2 regions of the Endozoicomonas sp. GU-1 genome follow, and region 1 is predicted to be linked to the other one. Evidence: riboswitches for the same ligand, from Rfam matches in the RefSeq annotation. Region 1 holds a riboswitch; the other holds the start of a gene.
What was found. A riboswitch is a leader RNA that binds a small molecule or an ion and turns the genes downstream of it on or off. The one in region 1 is predicted to bind thiamine pyrophosphate.

Region 1 (10,867 bases):
GAATAACACTGGGTGATATTGCCCAGACCCGGCAGCTGATCGAGAGGATTCAGGAGGGGCTTTCCATTGCGGGAGCCGCTTGACTGGCTATGGGCGCTTTACTGGCTAAGGGCTCTTTATTGGCTAAGGGCTCTTTATTGGCTGAAGGCTCTTCCAACTCCCGCACATCGTGCGTCATGCGCATTGGGCAGAAGTTTGGTCCGCACATGGAACAGAAACCCGCATCCTTGGCGCTGTCCTGGGGGAGGGTTTCGTCGTGGTAGGCTTTTGCGGTATCCGGATCCAGGGCCAGGTTAAACTGGTCCTCCCAGCGGAACTCAAAACGGGCACGGGACAGCGCATCATCCCTTAGTTGTGCCCCCGGATGACCTTTGGCGACATCTGCCGCATGGGCAGCAATTTTGTAGGCGATCAACCCCTGTTTCACATCCTCACGGTTGGGCAGGCCAAGGTGCTCTTTTGGTGTCACATAGCAGAGCATTGCACAACCAAACCAGCCAATCATTGCGGCACCGATCCCGGAAGTAATATGGTCATAGCCAGGGGCGATATCCGTCGTCAGAGGACCCAGTGTGTAAAAGGGTGCCTCGTGGCAATACTCCAGCTGTTTATCCATATTTTCCTGAATCAGGTGCATCGGTATATGCCCGGGCCCTTCAATCATCACCTGCACATCATGTGCCCAGGCTTTCTTTGTCAGTTCACCCAACGTTTTCAGTTCAGCAAACTGTGCTGCATCGTTGGCATCAGCCACCGATCCCGGGCGCAGCCCATCCCCTAATGAAAGGGTAATGTCGTATGCCTTGCATATCTCGCAGATCTCATCAAAGTGGTCATAGAGGAAGTTTTCGCTGTCATGCATTTCACACCACTGCCCGAGAATCCCACCACCCCTGGAAACAATACCGGTCACCCGATCAGTGGTCAGTTTCACATGGTCTCTCAACGTTCCGGCATGAATGGTGAAATAATCTACCCCCTGCTCTGCCTGCTCAATCAAGGTGTCTTTCATCACCTCCCAGTTAAGATCCGCTACCTTGCCGTTTACTTTCTCCAGCGTTTGATAAATAGGCACGGTGCCAATGGGTACCGGTGAGTTTCTGATAATCCACTCCCGGGTTTCATGGATATGTTTACCGGTGGAAAGATCCATCACTGTATCGGCCCCCCAGCGGGTTGCCCAGAGCAGTTTTTCAACTTCTTCCTCTATGGTAGACGTCACCGGTGAATTACCAATATTGGCATTAACCTTCACCAGAAAGTTACGGCCGATAATCATGGGCTCTGCTTCGGGATGGTTAATATTCGCGGGTATCACCGCACGACCGGATGCCACCTCTTGACGAACAAATTCGGGGGTTATCTTTGCTTCAGGCCTTCCCATGTTTTCCCTGATGGCGATATATTCCATCTCCGGTGTGATTATTCCCTGTCTGGCATAGTGGAGCTGAGTCACATTTCTTCCAGACAGGGCACATCGGACAGGGGCAGATGACTGAAAGCGCACCGGCTCAACCTGAATATCCTGTTTTCGTCGCAATGCATAGGTCGAAGACTGGGCACTCAACTCTTCGGAGTCTTCTCGTGCCCGTATCCATTCTGAACGGATAGGCGGCAGACCCTTAAGCAGATCCAGGCAGTATTCCGGATCAGTATAAGGACCGGATGTGTCGTACACCCGAACGGCAGATTCAGTGGATAACTGACTGTACTCCCCGCGTCTCTGCCCAATAGTTATTTCCCGCAGGCCCACACGAATATCATGGCGGCTGCCGGGAAGGTAAATTTTCCGTGAGGCAGGAAATGGACGACAGGCTTCTGCCAGAAGTGACTGACTGTCAGCAATTGGAGCACGCATCTGAATACCCTGAAGTTGAGAGTTACCGGCCATGAATATTCCTTATCTATTGTTATTGGTATGGCTTGCCGGTGTCTCAGGCCAGAGAAAAGGAATAGACGGTTTTGGCTAACTTGACTCATCAAGGTTAGCAAGAAGCTGCATGATTTAAAGCAAAACAATGCTTTCAGACATTCAAGGCATGGTTGGCCAAAAGCGTGATCAGCCAGCCACCAGATAGCAACCCGATACTCTCTTCTCTTGTTCCCTTCGCAGGTATTACCCTGAGCAGGTTCAACGAATTTGCTGCACATATCCGATAAAATGCAGCGATCTCAGCTTTCGCACTCCGACAAGATAGGAAGATTATAAAGGTGCCCCAACTGAAAAAGTAGTACCGGGTCAGGAATAATCCCCCTCCAGCTCTTTAAGCAACTTGCCCATATATTCCCTGAGGTATTCAGAATTCCGCTCTGCCATTCTGCGTCCGGCGGACGTCTGCATGGTGTCAGACAGCTTCAGCAACTTCACCTGGAAATGATCCAGCGCGTATTCGCGATCATCAAGGGCCCGGTGCTCTGCCAATGGGTCTTCGGGGTCGAACATTTTTCGCCGCAGCAGGCCCGATGTATAAAAAACCCGGGCCAGCCCGATAGCTCCCAGAGCCTCCATCCGATCCGCATCCTGAACCACTTTGGCTTCCATGGTCTCGGGCGCAATGCCCGCAGAATAGCTGTGACTGGCCACCGAGTGACAAACGTTATCAATCAACTCAGCAGGAAACCCCATATCCTCAAGGCAGGTTCTGGTCTTTAGGGCAGCCAGCGAAGAGGCCCTGGACCTCTCAGGATGATCTTTTGGCAACACCACAATATCGTGAAAGTAGCAGGCAGCGAGAACCACCAGTGGATTCACAGACACCTGCTCCAGATCTATGATCTGCTGCGCCGTTTTCCAGACCCGCTGAAAATGGGAAAAGTCATGGGAGTGGTCATCATGGTCGTGGTGCATGGATTGTAGCCAGGCGATAATTTTCTGCTCCCAGCTACTCAGGATGTCACTGCTGCTATTGCTCATGAGTTCAAAAAAGACTGTAAGTGGAGGGATAAATTTAAAAGAATGAAATTATTTATGGTGATTGTACTGTGGCTGCGGAATATTTTCAGCACATGATTTATATCGGTGACTGTATGCGGTAACGGGCAACCGTACAAGTACTCCACCCCTCAAAGCGATCAAGTGTCATCCCCAGTTGTTGCATAACGCCCTGGGCAAACTCATTAGTGGGGGTTGTATAAGAAATAATCTCTTCCATACCCAGTTGGTTAAACCCGAACTGAGTCACTGCCTCAACAGCTTCCAGCACCAGCCCCTGTCCGCGGTAAGCGGGTAAAAAGCGCCAGCTCATCTCAATATGCTTGCCATAGGGAGAAAAGCCACAATAGCCAATCAGCTGGTTATTCTCTTTGAATACCACCGCCCAGCGCGACCACCCCCATTTATCCAGTTCCGCCTGGTAGCGCCACAACTCGGTTTCTGCAAGGCTTCCGGGCTCTGTGGCCATGGCATCTGAGGCACCGGCAGGTGTTTCGCCCAGTAAGGCAGAGTACGCATCGACATCCTGTAACTGCCAGGTACGAAGTATCAGACGGGGCGTATCAGTAACAATCAGCACGGTAAAATAGTCTCCAGAAACTTTGCTCCAACAAAATAATTACTCCGCCATTTGGACAGTCAGATGATCTGAAAGTTCTCACTAATCAGATGACCCGATGAATGCAACTGACTGATTTATTGATACTAAATATCAAGAAAAGCAACTGCCTTCATCAGACCAGAGAACGCCAGTAGATCATCAGGCAAAACCTGAACCCAGATCACCTGATGATCAGGCAATAGCGAAGAGAGCCTGAAACTGCAACCTTTTACCAGCAGATGTTGATTTCACAGGCTGTGCAACTTCTTTCCCTATATTAGTGTGCGCAGATTGTCAAAAGTTCCCTGATTCTATAAACCGGAAACGGATGGCTAAATCCGGGCTCCATGCCTCCGCTATCGAAAGCAGCCTAAGTAGTTGGCCAAATGGAATCGTATATTTCTGGCTAAGTGGGCAGTTGCTATGCAAGGCGCAACGTAGGGAGCATAGCCGTAGCTATGTGACCGGAGTTGCAACGCCGCAGAGTGACTGACAACTTAGTCAGAAATATATGATTTCATTTGGTTAACTACTTATGCCCACCTCAAATCAGGCATTCCAATACCGTTAATATCCTGCTGGTAATGTTTTGCAAGTCCGGGACAGGGCTTTCGGAATGATCCGGGTCGGGTTAATTCCTGTACGACTGTGATAATAGTGTCGTCTTATGCAGGAAAAATCTGTGCTGTATACCGGCAAAACCGACTCGCCAATGAGACACTGCAATCCATTAAAAAAGCCTTACTGCACAGGCAGTTAGATGATGGAGAGACTTATAGGCACATCACTCTTGCCTTAACAGCAATGTAGAGTTATACCTGTTTTCAACCGCTGACAGGCAAAGGAACTGCCAGTAACTGGCGATATTAACCAGGGCGTGTATTTCGATTGTAAAGTGGAGAATAACAAGTGGCTATCGTTTCCATACCTGAGCCTGAAAAACAGATCACACTGGGCATCAGCTCCTGCCTTTTGGGCCATAAAGTGCGCTATAACGGTGGGCACAAACGCTCGTCTTTTTGTGTCAACACGCTGGATAAATTCTTCCACTTTGAGCCGGTCTGTCCTGAGATGGCTATCGGGCTGGGAACCCCCAGAGAGCCCATCCGACTGGTCGGCCAACTGGCTGAAGCATCACAAACTACCGGCCAAAGTTCATCGTCTGCGCCCGATAAGCAGTTGCAAATCCGGGTAGTCGGCACGGAAAATGCCAGCCTGGATGTAACGAATGCCCTGACGCAGTATGGTCATGATATGTCTGATCAGCTATCACACATTTGCGGCTATATTCTGATGCAGAAGTCCCCCAGCTGCGGCATGGCAAGGGTCAAGGTGTACCATGACAATGGCCACCCGCTGGGCGAAAGTGCACCGGGGGCCTATGCCAGGGCATTTATGGAGAGCAACCCGCTGCTGCCAATAGAAGAAGAAGGCAGGCTGCACGACCCGATACTCTGTGAAAATTTTTTCACCCGGGTTTACGCCTATGACCGTTGGCAGAAAACCGTGATGGCAGGGCCATCTTATGCCGCCCTGGTCGACTTTCACTCTACTCACAAGTACATGATCATGGCCCATTATCCTCAGGGGTATGAGTTACTGGGCCAAATCGTGGCCAAAGGCAGCAAAGCGAATCTGCATGAACTGCTGGAGGAGTACCTGCGCAACTTTATGAGCGCCCTGAAACGACGGGCCAATCGAAAATCTCACACCAATGCCATGATGCATATCCTCGGATATGTGAAAAAGAGCGTCGATGGCAAAGAGAGAAAGCAACTGCTGACGTTGATTGAAGAGTACCGTCAGGAAATGATCCCCCTTATTGCCCCCATGACCATGCTACGGCATTTCATAGACAATCATGGTAGTGTATATGTTCAACGACAAACCTACCTGACGCCTCACCCGGATCAGCTGGGCTTGCGCAACCGGATCTGATAATCAGTGCCAAAAAAGAGAAAAGGAAAAAAGATGTCCATCTGGAAAAGGCCTTACAGTACTGAAACCGCGGCATTCAAGGAAAACATGTGTGACCATTTGGGTATTGAGATCACCGAAGTAGGAGACGACTTTCTCCAGGGCACCATGCCAGTTGACCGCAGAACCATTCAGCCCATGGGACTGCTGCATGGTGGTGCTTCGGTGGTTCTCGCTGAAACACTGGGCAGCATTGCCGCCAACCTGTGCTGTGAAGACGGAGCCTACTGTGTTGGCCTGGAAATCAACGCCAATCATCTTCGCTCAGCCACGTCCGGAAAAGTGACCGGCACAACCCGCCCCATTCATATCGGCCGCAGTACCCAGGTGTGGGAGATCAAGATTGAGGATGACCAGGGCAGGCCCACCTGCATATCCCGTATTACCATGGCAACCAAGAAAATGTAACCTTCTGTCGTATTTTGATCACCAATAGCCATTCCCAGGGGCCCTTGGGAAGGCTCTTGTTTATGTGTATCAGGGCTAAATTGCATCAAGCATTTGCTTTTCCAGCTTAATCTGATCTTCAGCAAACTTTCTGATACCCTCAGCCAGCTTTTCCGTTGCCATGGCATCGTCGTTCATCGCCCAGCGAAATGCAGCCTCATCCAGAACCACTTTTTCATCACGACACACTGGTGAGTCGGCAAACAACTTTTGTTCAAGCAGTTGCCCGGATGATTCCAGCTGAACGAGAAGGTCAGGACCAATCGTCAGGCAATCACAACCGGCTAACTGAGTAATCTCACCGGTATTTCGGAAACTGGCTCCCATCACCACGGTGTTGTAGCCATGTTGTTTGAAGTAGTTGTAGATACGGGTGACCGACTGCACGCCGGGGTCTTGTGAAGCAGTAAAATCCCGGCCTTCTGCTTTTTGTACCAGTCGAGAATCCGGCCAACAAACGGGGAAATCAAATAAGCACCGGCTTCGGCACAGGCCTGGGCCTGGGCAAAACTGAACAGCAAGGTCAGATTACAACGAACACCTTCTTTTTCCAGAACCTCCGCCGCTTTGATACCTTCCCAGGTAGACGCTATTTTGATCAGCACCCGCTCACTATCAGCGCCCTGCTCTTTATAGAGATCAATCAGCTGCCTGGCCTTTTGAATCGTCGCGCCCGTATTAAACGACAGTCGTGCATCCACTTCCGTTGACACAAAGCCCGGCACTACCTGCTGAATCTCTTTGCCAATACCGACCGTCAACCAGTCACAGGCATAACGGGCACTGACCGCTTTTTCTGTAGAATGATTGCGCCCAAAGGCAATGGCTTCATCAACCAGCTTTTTATACGCCGGTAGCTGCGCGGCTTTTAAAATCAGTGAAGGATTGGTCGTCGCATCAACCGGCTGGTAGCGACGGATGGCTTCGATATCACCGGTATCGGCCACAACCTTGGTCATTTTTTTTAATTGGTCGAGCTGATTTTGCATACTGTACCTTCTTCCAGCCAAGCAAACAGCTGGGTGCATGGAGCCTGATAAGCACTTTAAAAATTTACCATCAATGTTTTCGTCTTTAATCAACGAGGGTATCCGTATTCACCTTTCATATCAAAGAAATACCAGCATCATGAGGTATCCGGGGTTGCCGCAGCATCGGCAATTTCCTGATCGCACTGAATAAATTCCTCAACCTGAAAACGATAGGGAATAGACGACTGAGAACCAGCACTCATGACCGAAAGGCCGGCACTGGCATTGGCAAAAAAAGTCGCTTCCTCAAGCGATTTTCCTTCCGCCAGGGCCACCAGCAATGCACCGTTGAATGTATCGCCAGCCGCCGTTGTATCAACGGCCTTAACCGGGAACCCGGGAACCATCAGCCCTTCAGGATGACCTGAAGTCATGGATGATGCATAGGCCCCATACTGACCCATGGTGATCACCACGTCAGTAATACCTTTCTCATGCAATAGAGTAGCAGCCTGGGTTGCCGATGCTTCATCGAGTACTTTAATACCGGTAAGAATGTCTGCCTCCGTCTGATCAGGCGTAATCAAATCCACAGTCAGTAAGTCATCCCCGGAACACGGTTTGACAGATGCGGGGCTCAAGGCAACTTTAGTATGGCTTCCCCTGGCAATATGAGCAGCCTGTCGCATGACAGATTCAGGAATCCCCTGCTGCAAGAGCAGATAATCTGCACCAGCGATCAAACTATGTTTCTGCTCAATATACTCTTCACTCAGGCAGCCATTAGCGCCAGCAGAAATGCCAACCATATTTTCACCTTTGGCATTCACGAACATCAGGGCCACCCCTGTTTGGGCATCCACTATTTCAGTAATTGCCGATGTATCAATACCTTCATCACTCAGCTGCTGTACTATTTCCCGCCCCGGATCATCCTGCCCGATCGCTGCCATCATAAATGTATTGCCACCAAGGCGGGCACAGGCTACTGCCTGATTAGCGCCTTTGCCTCCTGCCATAATGTCGTAAGATGAAGCGGTGATGGTCTGGCCTGGTTTGGGAAAACAATCAACCCTCAGAACATGGTCAACATTAATACTGCCTAGCACGAGAATCTGCTTACTCATATCACCACCGGTGAAAATCAGGCTGACAACTTAATCAAGTGTAATGCAAATGTTGTTTTGGGTTGGGGGTTTTGTTGGAATTGAGTGGGCAGTGGGCAGTTGATTTTAAGACGGGTTTTCAGGGGTGTGTTTTCCTTCTTTTTAATTTTGTCAGGTATAGCGTTACGGTGATGGCTATGGTTAGTAGCAGGTATTTGAGCCATGGCAGGGTGAGTAGCCAAATGGAGAGGCTTATGGTTAGCCAGAGGAAAATGACTGCGCGGATATATACTCTGGTGGAAATGCTGCGTTGATTAAGATATTGGCGTAGTGGGGGGCCAAGTGTTGGGTGGTTCAAGAGTCGGGTGTGAATGGTTGGAGATGAACGCAGGCTGAAAAAAGCGGCTAATAATAGAAAGGGGGTGGTGGGTAGTAGTGGCAGGAAAATGCCGATACAACCCAGTGCAATACAGAGCAGGGCGCAGGCTTTAAAGGCGTACCGGAGTACCGGGTTACGGATTAGAATACCGGGGGAATGGGGGGGCGAGGTTTTATCTCTTGAGTTCATGGTTATCGAAAGTGGATTCTGCGGTTATGCTTTATTCAAAAAATGTCTCTTGAATCTGGGTAACGTAGATCAATTCAGCCAGTTTTTTCAGGGTCACCAGATAATTGGGCTGATGAGTATTACCCACTACCAGATACTGCTCCTCATTACACTGTAAACGTCCGGGGGATTCTTTGTAGACAATTGCGGTTGGGTCAATGTACATCACCTGCCGTGCGGTATTCACATGGGCAGGAATACAGAACTCATAGCTCAGGGATCGCTTGCCGTTCCGCTGGGCCCTCGAGGCCATCAGCATCCAGGCGGCTCAAATCAAATGCTACCTTTTCCTGTACTTTGTCTTTCAGCAGGCCATCCAGATGGCTGCAGGCCGATAGTAAAAGCGCACTCAGCACAATGGCAAATAACTTTGATATGTTCATGGGATTTCCAGTCGAGCAATGGTGCCTGTCATTATTGCTTTTATTATTATGAATGGCTTTCCCAAAGGAAAGCCAAACGTTAAGACGACTGCGGAATATTATGCCAGCGGCTTGAGGCCTACGGCTTGACGAATAGACGTCAGCACAGAAGCGGCTTCGGCCCTGGCCTTCTCAGCCCCTTTCAGCAACTCTTTTTCGATAAATGCAGGATCTTCAATCAACGCATTATAACGTTCCCGGGGAGCTTGCAAGTGAGCATTCAGAAATTCAAACAGCTCATTTTTCAGATCGCCCCAGCCAGCACCATCGGCGTATTGCTGACGTTTTACCTCAATCTGAGTAGCATCGGCAAATGCCGAGTAGATCTGGAAAAGCGTGCAGGTATCCGGGTCTTTCGGCTCACCCGGCTCCAGTGAGTTGGTTTTGATCTTGCGAACCAGCTTCAGCAGCTTCTTTTCGGGGACAAAAAGCGGGATGGTATTATCGTAGCTTTTGCTCATTTTACGACCATCAAGACCATTCAGCACTGCCGTGGTTTCACCCACGACCGCTTCCGGCAAAACGAACCGGGTCTGGTAATGATGATTCATACGACCGGCAATATCCCGGGCCATCTCAATATGCTGGACCTGATCACGCCCCACCGGCACCTTATGGGCATTGAACATAAGAATATCCGCCGCCATCAGCACCGGATAGCAGAACAGCCCCATGGTCACGCCCTTGTCCGGGTCCTGCTCTCCGGCTTCTTCATTAGCCTGTACCGCTGCCTTGTAAGCATGGGCTCGGTTCATCAGGCCTTTGGCGGTCATACAACCCAGAATCCAGTTCAGCTCGGCAATTTCCGGAATGTCTGACTGACGGTAGAAGGTGACACGGTCCGTATCCAGCCCCAGTGCCAGCCAGGTAGCGGCAATCTCGAGGGTAGACTGATGGATTCGCTTGGGGTCACGGCCTTTGATCAGGGCGTGATAGTCCGCCAGAAAGTAGTATGAAGCAATATCGTCACGCCAGCTTTCCTCAATGGCAGGCTTGATAGCCCCTACGTAGTTACCCAGGTGTGGTGTTCCAGTAGTTGTAATACCTGTAAGTACTTTCGTTTTACTCATGAGTTCACTCGCACAGCGACGATTTAACCTGGCCTGACGCGCAGACCAGAAAGAAGGTTATAAAAGGGCAGCATTATAAAAGAGCGTCGCCCTCTCTCACAATAGACACCTGATGCTCATGATATAGCCATGTTATCAGCGGCAGACACCCGATGCCGAATAATGGCACGCAGACGCAAGGTCAAAAGGATAGCATTCATGGTCAATGCACTCACCAGACCAATCCATAAGCCATGAGGCCCCATTGGTGCCACAATCCAGTCGGTCAGCCCGAGAATATAGCCCAGGGGTAACGCCACCCCCCAGCAGGCAAACAGAATCATCGCCATGGGCACCCGGGTATCTTTATAGCCACGAAGCGCACCAATAGCAGCAATCTGAATACCATCAGCGTATTGGAACAGTGCCGCATAAACCAGCAGCTGAGCAGCCAGAATGGCCACTTCTGTGTTCTGTGTATAGATTGAGGTCACCACCCCTGGCAGAAACAACATCACGGCAGCACTGAGGGTGGCACTGACCAGAGTCGTGACAATACCCGCGTAGCTGGAGTAGGCGGCCTGCGCAGTTTTACCGGCACCCAGTGCCTGCCCGACACGAATGGTCAGCCCCATGGAAAGACTCAACGGCACCATAAAGGTCAGTGAGGTAAAATTAAGGGCAATCTGATGCCCTGCTACCACGATGGCACCTAATTTACCAATCAGCAGAGCCACCACCGAAAAGATACTGGC
Region 2 (10,867 bases), 330 kb from region 1:
TAACTCAGGATAAAAAACTCAACGTCGTCTATAACTACAGTATCTGATTAGTTTAAGGAGGATAATTATGTATCCATCCGACCTGACCAATGACGAGTGGGCAATCCTCAAGCCTCTATTCCCTGACCCTGGCTATGATACTCCAAAAAATGGGCGACCACGCGACTGGAGTTATCGTCTGATATTGAATGCCATATTCTATCTCACTAAAACAGGCTGTCAGTGGCGAATGCTGCCTTCTGACTTTCCACCATGGAGTACTGTCTACACCTATTTTCGAATCTGGAAACAAGATGGCACATGGAAGAAGGTGCATGATGCTCTTCGTGACCAGGTGCGAATTCAGGCGGGCAAAGAGCCACAACCAACAGCAGCAAGCATTGACTCCCAATCCGTGAAAACCTCGGTAAAAGGGGGGGATCGAGGCTATGATGGCGGGAAGAAAATAAAAGGCAGAAAACGTCATATAGCTGTTGATACTCTTGGCCTGATTCTGGTGGTATGGGTACACGCAGCCGCATTTAGTGATAGTTTTGCAGGTCAATTCATACTGGCTCACCTTAAGAAATACTTTAAAAACATCCGGAAAGTCTGGGCTGATTGTGGCTACCGGGGTTACCTTGAAGAGTGGTTTTATCGCTTCAAACCCAAAAGGGAACTTGAAATCACAAAACGCCCACGGGGAAAGTTTGTCGTTCAAGCCAGGCGCTGGGTTGTGGAGAGAACCTTTGGCTGGTTTGAAGGATCCAGACGTTTATCTAAAGACTATGAACAGCTGCCAAGGAGTTCAGAAGCCTTCGTTTATATATGCATGATTCGCATAATGCTACGAAGGTTTAAGTAGTTTTAAAACAGCCTCTTAGTTTTTGAATAAGTTTGAATCCTCAGTCAGGTGCCTGTGTGCTTCAGAGATTTTTTGAAAGAACTGATTGCTCTCTACGTTCCCGGAATTTTTATCCGGGTGATGCTTTAATGCCAGTTTACGATAGGCTTTTTTTACATCATTCAGGCTGGCATCTTTCGTCAATCCCAGGGTTTCCAGTGCCTCTTCATTGCGCTGTTCCATCTCATCTACCGGTACCTGCGGTCTGGCATCTTTTGGCCGAATTTCCTGGACAGATTGGCGCAGTTCATCCACATTCCCGGTGGACAGTTCTATTAAATTATCCGCCACGGCTTGCGCCTCTGCCGGAGCAAAGCCTTTTTTCTCAATCTCCTGAATCATCCAGGGACGCAGTTCGTTTTTGATGTATTCCGGGCTTGCCACTGCGCTACCACGGACATCAGGAGTAGCAACAACCCACCGCTGAAAATCCGTCAGATTAGTGCCTGCCATGCTCAGAGCATCGGTAATGGCCTGGCGGGCATGATCAGGATCATAGCCTTTGGCGGTAAATTGCCCCATTGCCCACTGATAATTTTTCTGCTGTTCTTGCCTGAAGGCGGCCTGTGGGCTCAATGGTGTGCTGTTTACCATGACTTCCACTGCTCGATAATCAGAGCCACACTGGGATAACACCGTATCGGCCATTGTTTTGGCAACATGGGGAGCATACCCTTTGCCTTGAAATTGCTTGGCACTCCAGTCAAACCACTGCCCACGAAGAGGGTCTCTGGCTACCGGCTGGTCAACCTTGCTACTGTTGTTGACTGGCTGTTGCTGAGGTTGAGGTTGAGGTTGAGGTTGATTGCCTCGTAACCCCGGAACCTGACGAGGCCGTTCCGAAGATTTGGTGATTCTCCTCGAATGCAAAGGCCTGGTTGTGCCTCTCATTTTCTCCGTGGTTGCATGCCCCAACTCCCTCATAAACCACGTGGTTTCATGCCCCAACTCCCTCATAAACCACGTGGTTTCATGCCCCAACTCCTTCATAAATCCCGTGCTTTCATGCCCCAACTCCCTCATAAACCCGGTGCTTTCATGCCCCAATTTCCTCGCAAATGTACGAGCCATGCGACAGGAAGCATTTTTAAATTTTTGAACTTTTCGTCCGGATCTGGTTTTGCCCGTAGGCACCTGGGCAGGTTGTGTATTATCATCTACAGGGTATTTATTATGTCCGTTTATGCCCCCAACACCATCCATTGATCGCTCCCTTTCCCGATGATCAGAGCATGAAATTTGCTTTTCAGGCAATTCCTCAAGCTTTACTCAGCCCGAAATCAAGAAAATATATATGATTTCATTTGGTGATTTACTTAGTCGGGTTATCGGGGTAATTGATGATAGTCTTAACTCCCTGCAGGCAGTAATAACTGCGGGAAATATTCTTCTTGAGAATTCTATACCGGGGCTCTCCAGCCCGAACTCGTATAGTTTAAGAGCATTTTTGTCATGCTCCACTTGCCTGCTTGCACTCATGCTCTTCTTTTTACAGTGGCTGAAACATTATTGATTGATTTTCCATATAAATGGGTGAACCATTACGACACTCTGTTCGTAAATTTTTTGGCATAGTACCTTACTGCTCTGATGAAAGGTTTTTGTAGATAAGAATTACTTATTGCCGCTCAAACCTTTTTTATAGCGAATAAAATCAACAGGGAGTCTCATTTGTGTCCACAAAAGGAATGAACATAGCTGTCGTCGGTTCCGGTATTAGCGGACTCTCCTGCGCCTGGCTACTTTCCAAACAACACAACGTTACCTTATTTGAAAAGGATGATCGCTTCGGCGGCCACAGCCATACTGTGTCTGTGGGCGATGAGAAGCCCATTCCCGTCGATACCGGCTTTATTGTTTTTAATGAGAAAACCTATCCAAACCTGATCGCTTTTTTCAAACACCTGAAGGTGCCTTTTGTCCCTACGGATATGTCTTTTGCCGTTTCTCTGAACAACGGCTCTACTGAGTACGCTGGCACTGATCTTTCCGGACTATTTGCCCAGAAGAGCAACTTGCTTCGTCCGGGCTTCTGGCTAATGCTGGCTGATATTCTGCGTTTCTATCGCAACAGCGAAAAATGGATGGGCAGCCTTGAGCATGAACAAGGCATAGATGCCTCCCTGACCCTTGGCCAGCTGCTGCATCGTGAGCGCTTCAGTCAACGGTTTATTCATGATCACCTGATTCCCATGGGCGCTGCTATCTGGTCAACACCGGCGGACAAAATACTGGACTACCCGGCTTTGGCTTTTCTGCGCTTCTGCTCAAACCATGGTCTGCTGCAACTGTCGGATCGCCCTCAGTGGCAAACCGTGAAAGGAGGCAGTCGGGAGTATGTTCAGCGGATTATTGATGAGCTGGGTACATCGGCGCTCACCAATCGCTGTATCCGCAAAATAAAACGGTTCCCTGACCGGGTTCAATTGACCGATTTCCAGGGTAAAGACTGGCATTTTGACCATGTTGTCATGACCTGCCATGCTGACACCACGCTTAGCCTGCTTTCTGAGCCAGACGAGTTTGAACAGCATTTGCTGGGCGCTTTTACGTTTCAACGGAACAAGGCTCTGCTGCACAGCGATGAACGACTGATGCCTGACAACAAAAAGGCCTGGGCCAGCTGGAACTATCTGGGTTCACATACATCAGACCCCGGCAATGAGCAGGGGCCAGCGGTTACCTACTGGATGAATAATCTGCAGCATCTCGACGGTCCGCCACTGTTTGTCACGCTGAATCCCCAGCAGGAGCCGGCCACCGATCTGATTCATGGTTGCTACCTGTATGACCACCCCGTGTTTGATCGCGCCGCGATCGAAGCCCAGGAGAAAATCTGGAAACTCCAGGGCAGAAACCGTACCTGGTATTGTGGTGCATGGATGGGCTATGGTTTCCATGAAGATGGGCTACAGTCCGGCCTGGCTGTCGCGGAGAGCCTTGGAGGCATTCGCCGCCCCTGGAAGGTCAAAGGGGAAAATGACCGGCTCCATCGTCCGGATCTGTTTGGCCGCAGCTTTTTTGACCCGGGTGTTGACAGCACGCAACTTGAATCCTCTGAGCCTCGGCAGCAGGAATCTTGAGAATGGAGTCTTCCTCAGGTTCTTCTATTTATGTTGGCGAGCTGATGCACCACCGGTTCAAACCGAAGAAACATCGGTTTTCTTATCAGGTGGCTTCCTGGTTGCTGGATCTGGATACCATTGAGGCGTTGGATAAGCAGCTCTCCCTGTTTTCCCTTAACCGGTTTAATGTTGTGTCTTTCTACCCCCGTGATCATGGTGATGGCTCAGAGACACCGTTGCGGGAACAGATCAACCGGTTGCTTCACGACTATAATATTGAGACACCGGATAACGTCAGCTTACTTTGTTATCCACGGATGTTTGGCTACACCTTCAACCCTTTGGCGGTATACTTTTGCTATCGGGATCAACAGCTGACCGCCATCGTCTATGAAGTCAGCAATACCTTTGGCGAAAGGCACTCCTATGTGGCGGCCGTCGAGTCTGGAGAACAGTCTGGAGAGCAGCCTGAAGATCAGCCGGACGATAAACGACTGATAGAGCATAGCAGGCAGATTGTTCAACCAACCATTCAACAACAGGCCGATAAAGCTCTGCATGTTTCCCCTTTCTTTCCCATGGACTGCTATTACCATTTCCGGATCCAGCCCCCCAAAGAGAAGGTTACTCTTGCCATTAACCTGAACGATGCCAGCGGCAAGCTGTTCACTGCCGTGTTCAAAGGGCTGCGCAAAACCATCACCGATCGTTTTATCGTAAAACAGACCATGCTGCTGCCACTGCAAACCGTGAAAGTCATGGCGGCCATCCATTGGGAAGCCTTGCGGCTCTGGCTAAAGGGCATATCGATTTACTCACACACGCCAAGATATTTCTTTTTCAGCCATACCCGTGCAGAAACGCCAAAAGCAAAAGAAAAAAATTTTGCATCCTACGCCGCGATGAACGGTGAGAAAGCAAAATATTTTTCACAGAACAACACAGCGAACAGGGGAAAGAAAATATGAACTCGACCAGCTCCACGGAGATCACCAGCAAACCCTGGTTTCCTGCGCTGAGAAATGTACTCTCCTGGCTGGAAAAGCGATTGGTCAAGGCGGGGGTGAGCAGAATTGAGCTGCGCATTGATGGCAACGAAAGTGTGATGGTGGGGCAGTTCCGGTCAGGCACCCCCATCCCCTGTCTGCAGATCCATAGTCCGGTGGGATTATTCCAGCAAGGCAGCCAGGGATTACTGGGCTGGTCTGAGTCGTTTATTAATGGCGACTGGAGCTCTCCGGACCTGAAAGCGCTGACCGACTGGGCCATGGCCAATGAAGACAATCTGCAGGAGGTGATGACAGCCAACTGGTTCAGCAATCTGTTTAACCGGGTGTTGCACAAAATACGCCGCAACAGCCGCTCCGGCAGCCGTCGCAATATTGCCGCGCATTATGACCTGGGCAACGACTTTTACCAGCTATGGCTTGACCCGACCATGACCTATTCAAGTGCCCTCTATTTTGATGAGCATGAGGATCTGGAAACCGCACAGGGCAATAAGTACAACACCATTATTGACTGGCTTGAGCTTCGTCCGGGGCATTCCGTGCTTGAGGTAGGCTGCGGCTGGGGCGGCTTTGCCCGGGCACTGAATCAGCGGCACCAGGGCGCATACCAAGGGATAACACTGTCGCAGGAACAGCTGGCCTATGCGCAACAGATGTCGGACAACCAGTCCCATCAGTTCAGTCTTACGGATTACCGGGATATCCATGAGCAGTATGACCGTATCGTTTCCATCGAAATGATTGAGGCCGTGGGCGAAGAGCACTGGCCGGTCTATTTTGAAAAACTGTACCGCAGCCTGAAACCCGGAGGTTCCGCTGTTATCCAGGCCATTCTGATTGACGACGACCGTTTCGAGGAGTATCGCCGCGGTGTTGACTTTATTCAGCGCTACATCTTCCCGGGCGGCATGTTGCCCAGTGACAGGGTAATGAAAGATCAGGCCAAAAAGGCCGGTTTGGCCATAACCAATACCCTCTCTTTCGGTCTCGACTATGCAAGAACGCTGGATGAATGGAAACGGCTTTTTCTTTCGGCCTGGCCTGCCATTGAACAGCTCGGATTTGATCAGCGCTTTAAACGCCTGTGGCAGTTTTACCTGGATTACTGCACGACCGGTTTCCAATTCAGGAGTATTGATGTTTGCCTCTACAAACTCACCAAACCTGTGTCAGGGGAGGCCGCATGATGCGAGTCGCGTTAACAACAATAAAAGATTGGACGTCGGGACGAGCCTGGCTCCTGACCCTACTGTTTATGCTGACGGGGTGCTCAGCCATGAATATTGAAGATTATGCAGCTAGTGAACCAAGTCTGAAAATTGAACACTACTTTGCCGGGGAAACCGTTGCCTGGGGCATGTTTCAGGACCGGTTTGGCAATGTTCAACAGCGGTTCAAGGTGTTGATGACCGGAGACGTCAAAGACGGTGTACTGACTCTGGATGAACGCTTCATCTATTCCGATGGTAACGAGTCAACCCGTATCTGGAAGGTCAACATTATGGGTGACGGACAGTACCTGGGCACCGCCGGAGATATCGTTGGCCAGGCCATTGGCCGCAGTGCCGGCAATGCCTTTAACTTCAAGTACCAGATGCGTCTGCCCATCCGTGGCCGGGAGTGGGTGGTGACCTTTGATGACTGGATGTTCCTGCAGGAAGATGGCGTACTACTGAATGTCGCCACCATGAGCAAATGGGGGATCAAGCTGGGTACGTTGACGGTCGCCTTTGAAAAACCCGGGCCAGAAGAAGAACCATAAGTAGTTAACTACTTAAAGGCAGCAGATATGAACTCTACTCAGGATATAGCGCCTTCTGATGCTCCGGTGGTCTGGATCACCGGAGCCAGCCAGGGCATTGGCGAAGCCGTTGCCATTGCCCTGGCCCGGGAAGGAGTGACCGTAGCGGCCAGTGCCCGAAATGAGGAACGGCTGGCAGCGCTGGCCAGGCAATCAGATGCACTGCCAGGCAGGATCGTTCCCTATCCGCTGGATGTGACGGATCAAACGGCCGTGAATGAGGCGGTCAACAACATCATTGCCAATCATGGTGCCATTGACCAGGCGATTTTGAATGCCGGTACCTATATCGCTTCGCCCGCAGCAGAATTTACCAGCAATGTGGTGCGCCAACAGATGGAACTGAATCTGATGGGTGTCTGCCACTGCCTTGAGCCACTGATCGCTGCCATGAAAGAACAGGGTAAAGGGGTGATTGCCATTAATGCGTCGCTGGCAGGCTATCGAGGCCTGCCCAAAGCAGCTGGCTATGGTGCCAGCAAGGCGGCGTTAATCAATATGGCGGAATCCCTGAACTCGGAGCTCTGGCGAAAGGGTATTGATATCAAAATAATCAACCCGGGTTTTGTCAAAACACCATTGACCAGCAAGAACCGGTTCCCCATGCCTTTTCTGATGGAGGTGGATAAAGCGGCGGAGGTCATCGTCCAGGGGATGAAGGGGCGGCAGTTCGAGATTCGCTTCCCGCGCATGTTTGCCGCCATCATGGCGCTTCTGCGTCACCTGCCCTACTCGCTGTATTTCTGGTTGGTCCGTAAGACCGGATAAGCACCAATTCACTCAATCGCTGGACAGCCTGTGGCAAACCCCATAGACTCCGCCAGTGTTGGTTGGGGTGTTCTGCCAGTAATGGCAGAACTGAGATACACCCATTGAACCTGAACCAGATAATGCTGGCGTAGGAAACCGACGGGTCTGAGAGCTGCTAAACCCCTGATGTACTGACCATCGTGCATGCCTGTTAATCAATGCAGTTTATTGCCTCGACAGGAACCGCAACACCCCGCCCGTTGTTCCCGCCAGTCCTAATGATATGGAGTTTCTCTTGTGGAGCGGCGCGAGCTTATGTCTTCTACACCCATCGCATTGACCATTGCCGGCTCTGACAGTGGCGGTGGTGCCGGCATTCAGGCAGACCTGAAAACCTTCTCGGCCCTTGGTGCCTATGGCTGCAGTGTGATCACTGCGCTGACCGCACAGAACACGGTGGGTGTTCAGGGTATTTTTGATGTCTCACCCGCCTTTGTCCGGGAGCAGCTGGACTCGGTCTTTTCCGACCTGAACATTTCTGCCGCCAAGGTGGGTATGCTGAGCCAGCCTGAAGTGATTGATGCGGTTGCCCGCGCGGTCAGTGATTACCAGCCGAAATACCTGGTGGTTGACCCGGTGATGGTGGCCACCAGCGGTGATGTTCTGCTTCAGGAAGCCGCCATCGATAACCTGCGTCGCAAACTGATTCCCAAAGCCACCCTGATTACTCCCAACCTGCCGGAAGCAGCGGTGCTGCTGAACTGCCCCCGACCTGAGTCACTGGCAGCCATGGTCGCCATGATTGACCCGTTGATGGCCCTGGGAGCCAGTGCAGTATTGCTCAAAGGCGGCCACCTTACCTCAGACCAGGGCAATAACCAGGCCGTTGATCTGTTCCATGACGGTAACACCCTGCACCAACTTCAGTCTCCCTGGGTGGCAACCCGAAATACCCACGGGACAGGCTGTACATTGTCGTCTGCTGTCACCGCCTTGCTGGCCAGGGATTACCCTTTGATCGATGCCGTCCGCTCTGCCAAGGAGTACATTGCCGGTGCCATTGGCCATGCTGACCAACTGAACATCGGTTCTGGCCATGGCCCGGTCCATCACTTTTACCGAACCTGGTCATAGAGAATACCGCAACGCATGTTTGATGTGATTATCCGCCAGGCCAGCCTGAGATTTGGCAACCACTGTGTTTTTACCGATCTCAACCTGACCCTTAAAGGCGGCCAGTGGACCTGCCTTCTGGGCGGCAGCGGGGTGGGCAAAACCAGTCTGCTGCGTCTGATTGCCGGTCTGCCTGCGGGCGAGACAACGGGGGAAGTGGTTAGTCAGGACGGCTTTTCGGTTCATCACCGAATCGCCTGGATGGCGCAGCAGGACCTGCTGCTGCCCTGGTTTTCGGTACTGGACAATATCACCCTGGGGCAACGCCTGCGTCGCAATCTGACCGATGTGTTCACCCGTCGTCCACTCTTGTCAGCCGAGGTTCAGGAGCAGGCCATGTCCATTCTGGAAAAGGTAGGCCTGAGCGCAAAAGCCGACGTTCTTCCCCAGCACCTGTCCGGTGGTCAGCGCCAGCGGGTAGCACTGGCCAGGACGCTGATGGAAAACCGGCCACTGGTATTAATGGACGAACCTTTTGGCGCACTGGATGCCATCACCCGGCTCAATTTACAGGACCTGGCCTGTGAGCTGTTACAGAACCGTACGGTGCTGTTAATCACCCACGATCCCCTGGAAGCCCTGCGCCTTGGCCATGAGGTTTATCACCTGAGGGGGCACCCGGCCCGACTGACGGATGCCATTACGCCGCCGGGCAAGACACCCCGCTCACTGGCAAATAATGACCTGATGAGATTACAGGCCAAACTGCTGGATCGTTTACGTCATGAGTCGTTTGATGAACAGGCTGGAGTGCCATAAATAATGAAAGACTCCGTCAAACCCTTTGTCGTTCTTATTGGCCTGCTGGTGCTCTGGCATACCCTGGTGATGGCCTTTGAGATGCCATCCTACATCCTTCCCGGTCCGTTAGCAGTGGCCAACAGCATGGTTGAAAATGCCAGCCTGCTGTGGGAACACACGCTGGTTACCCTCAGTGAAATGCTGCTGGGTCTGTTACTTGGTGTTCTGCTGGGCATTATTCTGGCGCTGGTGTTGGTCTATTTTACCGCGTTAAGACCCTGGCTCCTGCCGCCATTGTTGATTACCCAGGCCATTCCGGTCTTTGCGCTCGCACCGATATTGATGCTCTGGTTTGGTTACGGCCTGACGTCGAAAGTGGTGATGACCATTCTGGTGATTTTTTTCCCCGTGGCCACCTGTTGTTATGACGGACTGCGCCATACCCATCAGGGCTGGCTGGATATGGCCCAGACCATGGGCGGCAACCGGCTGGCCATTCTGCGGCATATTCGCTGGCCAGCGGCACTGCCAGCCCTGGCTTCCGGGCTGCGGGTAGCCGTTGTGGTGGCACCGATTGGTGCCGTTGTCGGGGAGTGGGTTGGCTCCAGCGCTGGCCTTGGCTACCTGATGCTTCAGGCCAATGCACGACTCTGGACTGACCAGATGTTTGCTGCGCTCACCGTGCTGGCCTTCTGTTCCGTGACCCTTTACTACACCACCGACCGTGTTTTACGCAGACTCATTCCATGGCAACCGGAGACTTCCCAGGAATAAGAAATGAATAAACTGATGCGACACACTTTTTTATGGGCAATGGCGTGGCTGCTGTCCGTCAGCCTGCAGGCCAGCGCCAGTCAGGTATCCAGCACCGCACCGGCCAGGGAGCTGAAAGAGCTGACCCTGATGCTGGAATGGTTTGTCAACCCGGATCACGGCCCCATCATCATTGCCCGGCAGAATGGCTACTTTGCAGACCAGGGGCTGACGGTGACTATTCAGGAACCGGCAGACCCCAACCTTCCGCCCAAACTGGTGGCGGCGGAAAAGGTGGACCTTGCCGTTTACTATCAGCCCAGCATGATTCACGGGGTGGCCAACGGTCTTCCCCTTGCCTGGGCCGGAACACTGGTGGCCACCCCCCTGGACGGCCTGCTGGTTCTGGATGACAGCCCGATCAAATCCCTGAAGGATATGAAGGGTAAAACCATTGGTTTGAATATTGGCGGCATAGAGAATGCCATTCTGGACACGCTGTTTGCACCTTACGGGTTTGGTGCCGGGGATGTAAAACTGGTCAATGTGGGCTGGAACCTCTCCTCTTCCCTGATGAGCGGCCGGGTGGATGCCATCATGGGTGCGTATCGTAACTTCGAACTGAATCAGCTGGCGATTGAAGGGCGTAAGGGCCGTATGTTCTATTACGAGGAAAACAATATCCCGCCTT

Region 2: another riboswitch for thiamine pyrophosphate. It lies ahead of thiD (bifunctional hydroxymethylpyrimidine kinase/phosphomethylpyrimidine kinase); the one in region 1 lies ahead of thiC (phosphomethylpyrimidine synthase ThiC).

What each region holds. Positions count from the first base shown of each region.
Region 1 covers NZ_CP114771.1:4,302,287-4,313,153, reverse strand. The annotation lists gene O3276_RS17790 (pyridoxal phosphate-dependent aminotransferase) at 1-83, shown strand, start outside; gene thiC (phosphomethylpyrimidine synthase ThiC) at 50-1,891, opposite strand; TPP riboswitch at 2,086-2,199, opposite strand; gene O3276_RS17780 (phosphohydrolase) at 2,240-2,914, opposite strand; gene O3276_RS17775 (GNAT family N-acetyltransferase) at 3,012-3,512, opposite strand; gene O3276_RS17770 (YbgA family protein) at 4,443-5,471, shown strand; gene O3276_RS17765 (hotdog fold thioesterase) at 5,505-5,918, shown strand; partial or broken gene tal (transaldolase) at 5,994-6,946, opposite strand; gene rbsK (ribokinase) at 7,084-8,055, opposite strand; gene O3276_RS17750 (YbaN family protein) at 8,174-8,602, opposite strand; gene O3276_RS17745 (hypothetical protein) at 8,634-8,900, opposite strand; gene O3276_RS17740 (tryptophan--tRNA ligase) at 9,123-10,133, opposite strand; gene O3276_RS17735 (MATE family efflux transporter) at 10,250-10,867, opposite strand, start outside.
Region 2 covers NZ_CP114771.1:4,629,127-4,639,993, reverse strand. The annotation lists gene O3276_RS19175 (IS5 family transposase) at 68-844, shown strand; gene O3276_RS19170 (J domain-containing protein) at 860-1,774, opposite strand; gene O3276_RS19165 (NAD(P)/FAD-dependent oxidoreductase) at 2,557-3,966, shown strand; gene O3276_RS19160 (DUF1365 domain-containing protein) at 3,969-4,916, shown strand; gene O3276_RS19155 (SAM-dependent methyltransferase) at 4,913-6,145, shown strand; gene O3276_RS19150 (DUF3833 domain-containing protein) at 6,142-6,720, shown strand; gene O3276_RS19145 (SDR family NAD(P)-dependent oxidoreductase) at 6,748-7,527, shown strand; TPP riboswitch at 7,581-7,681, shown strand; gene thiD (bifunctional hydroxymethylpyrimidine kinase/phosphomethylpyrimidine kinase) at 7,825-8,643, shown strand; gene O3276_RS19135 (ABC transporter ATP-binding protein) at 8,659-9,441, shown strand; gene O3276_RS19130 (ABC transporter permease) at 9,445-10,197, shown strand; gene O3276_RS19125 (ABC transporter substrate-binding protein) at 10,201-10,867, shown strand, end outside.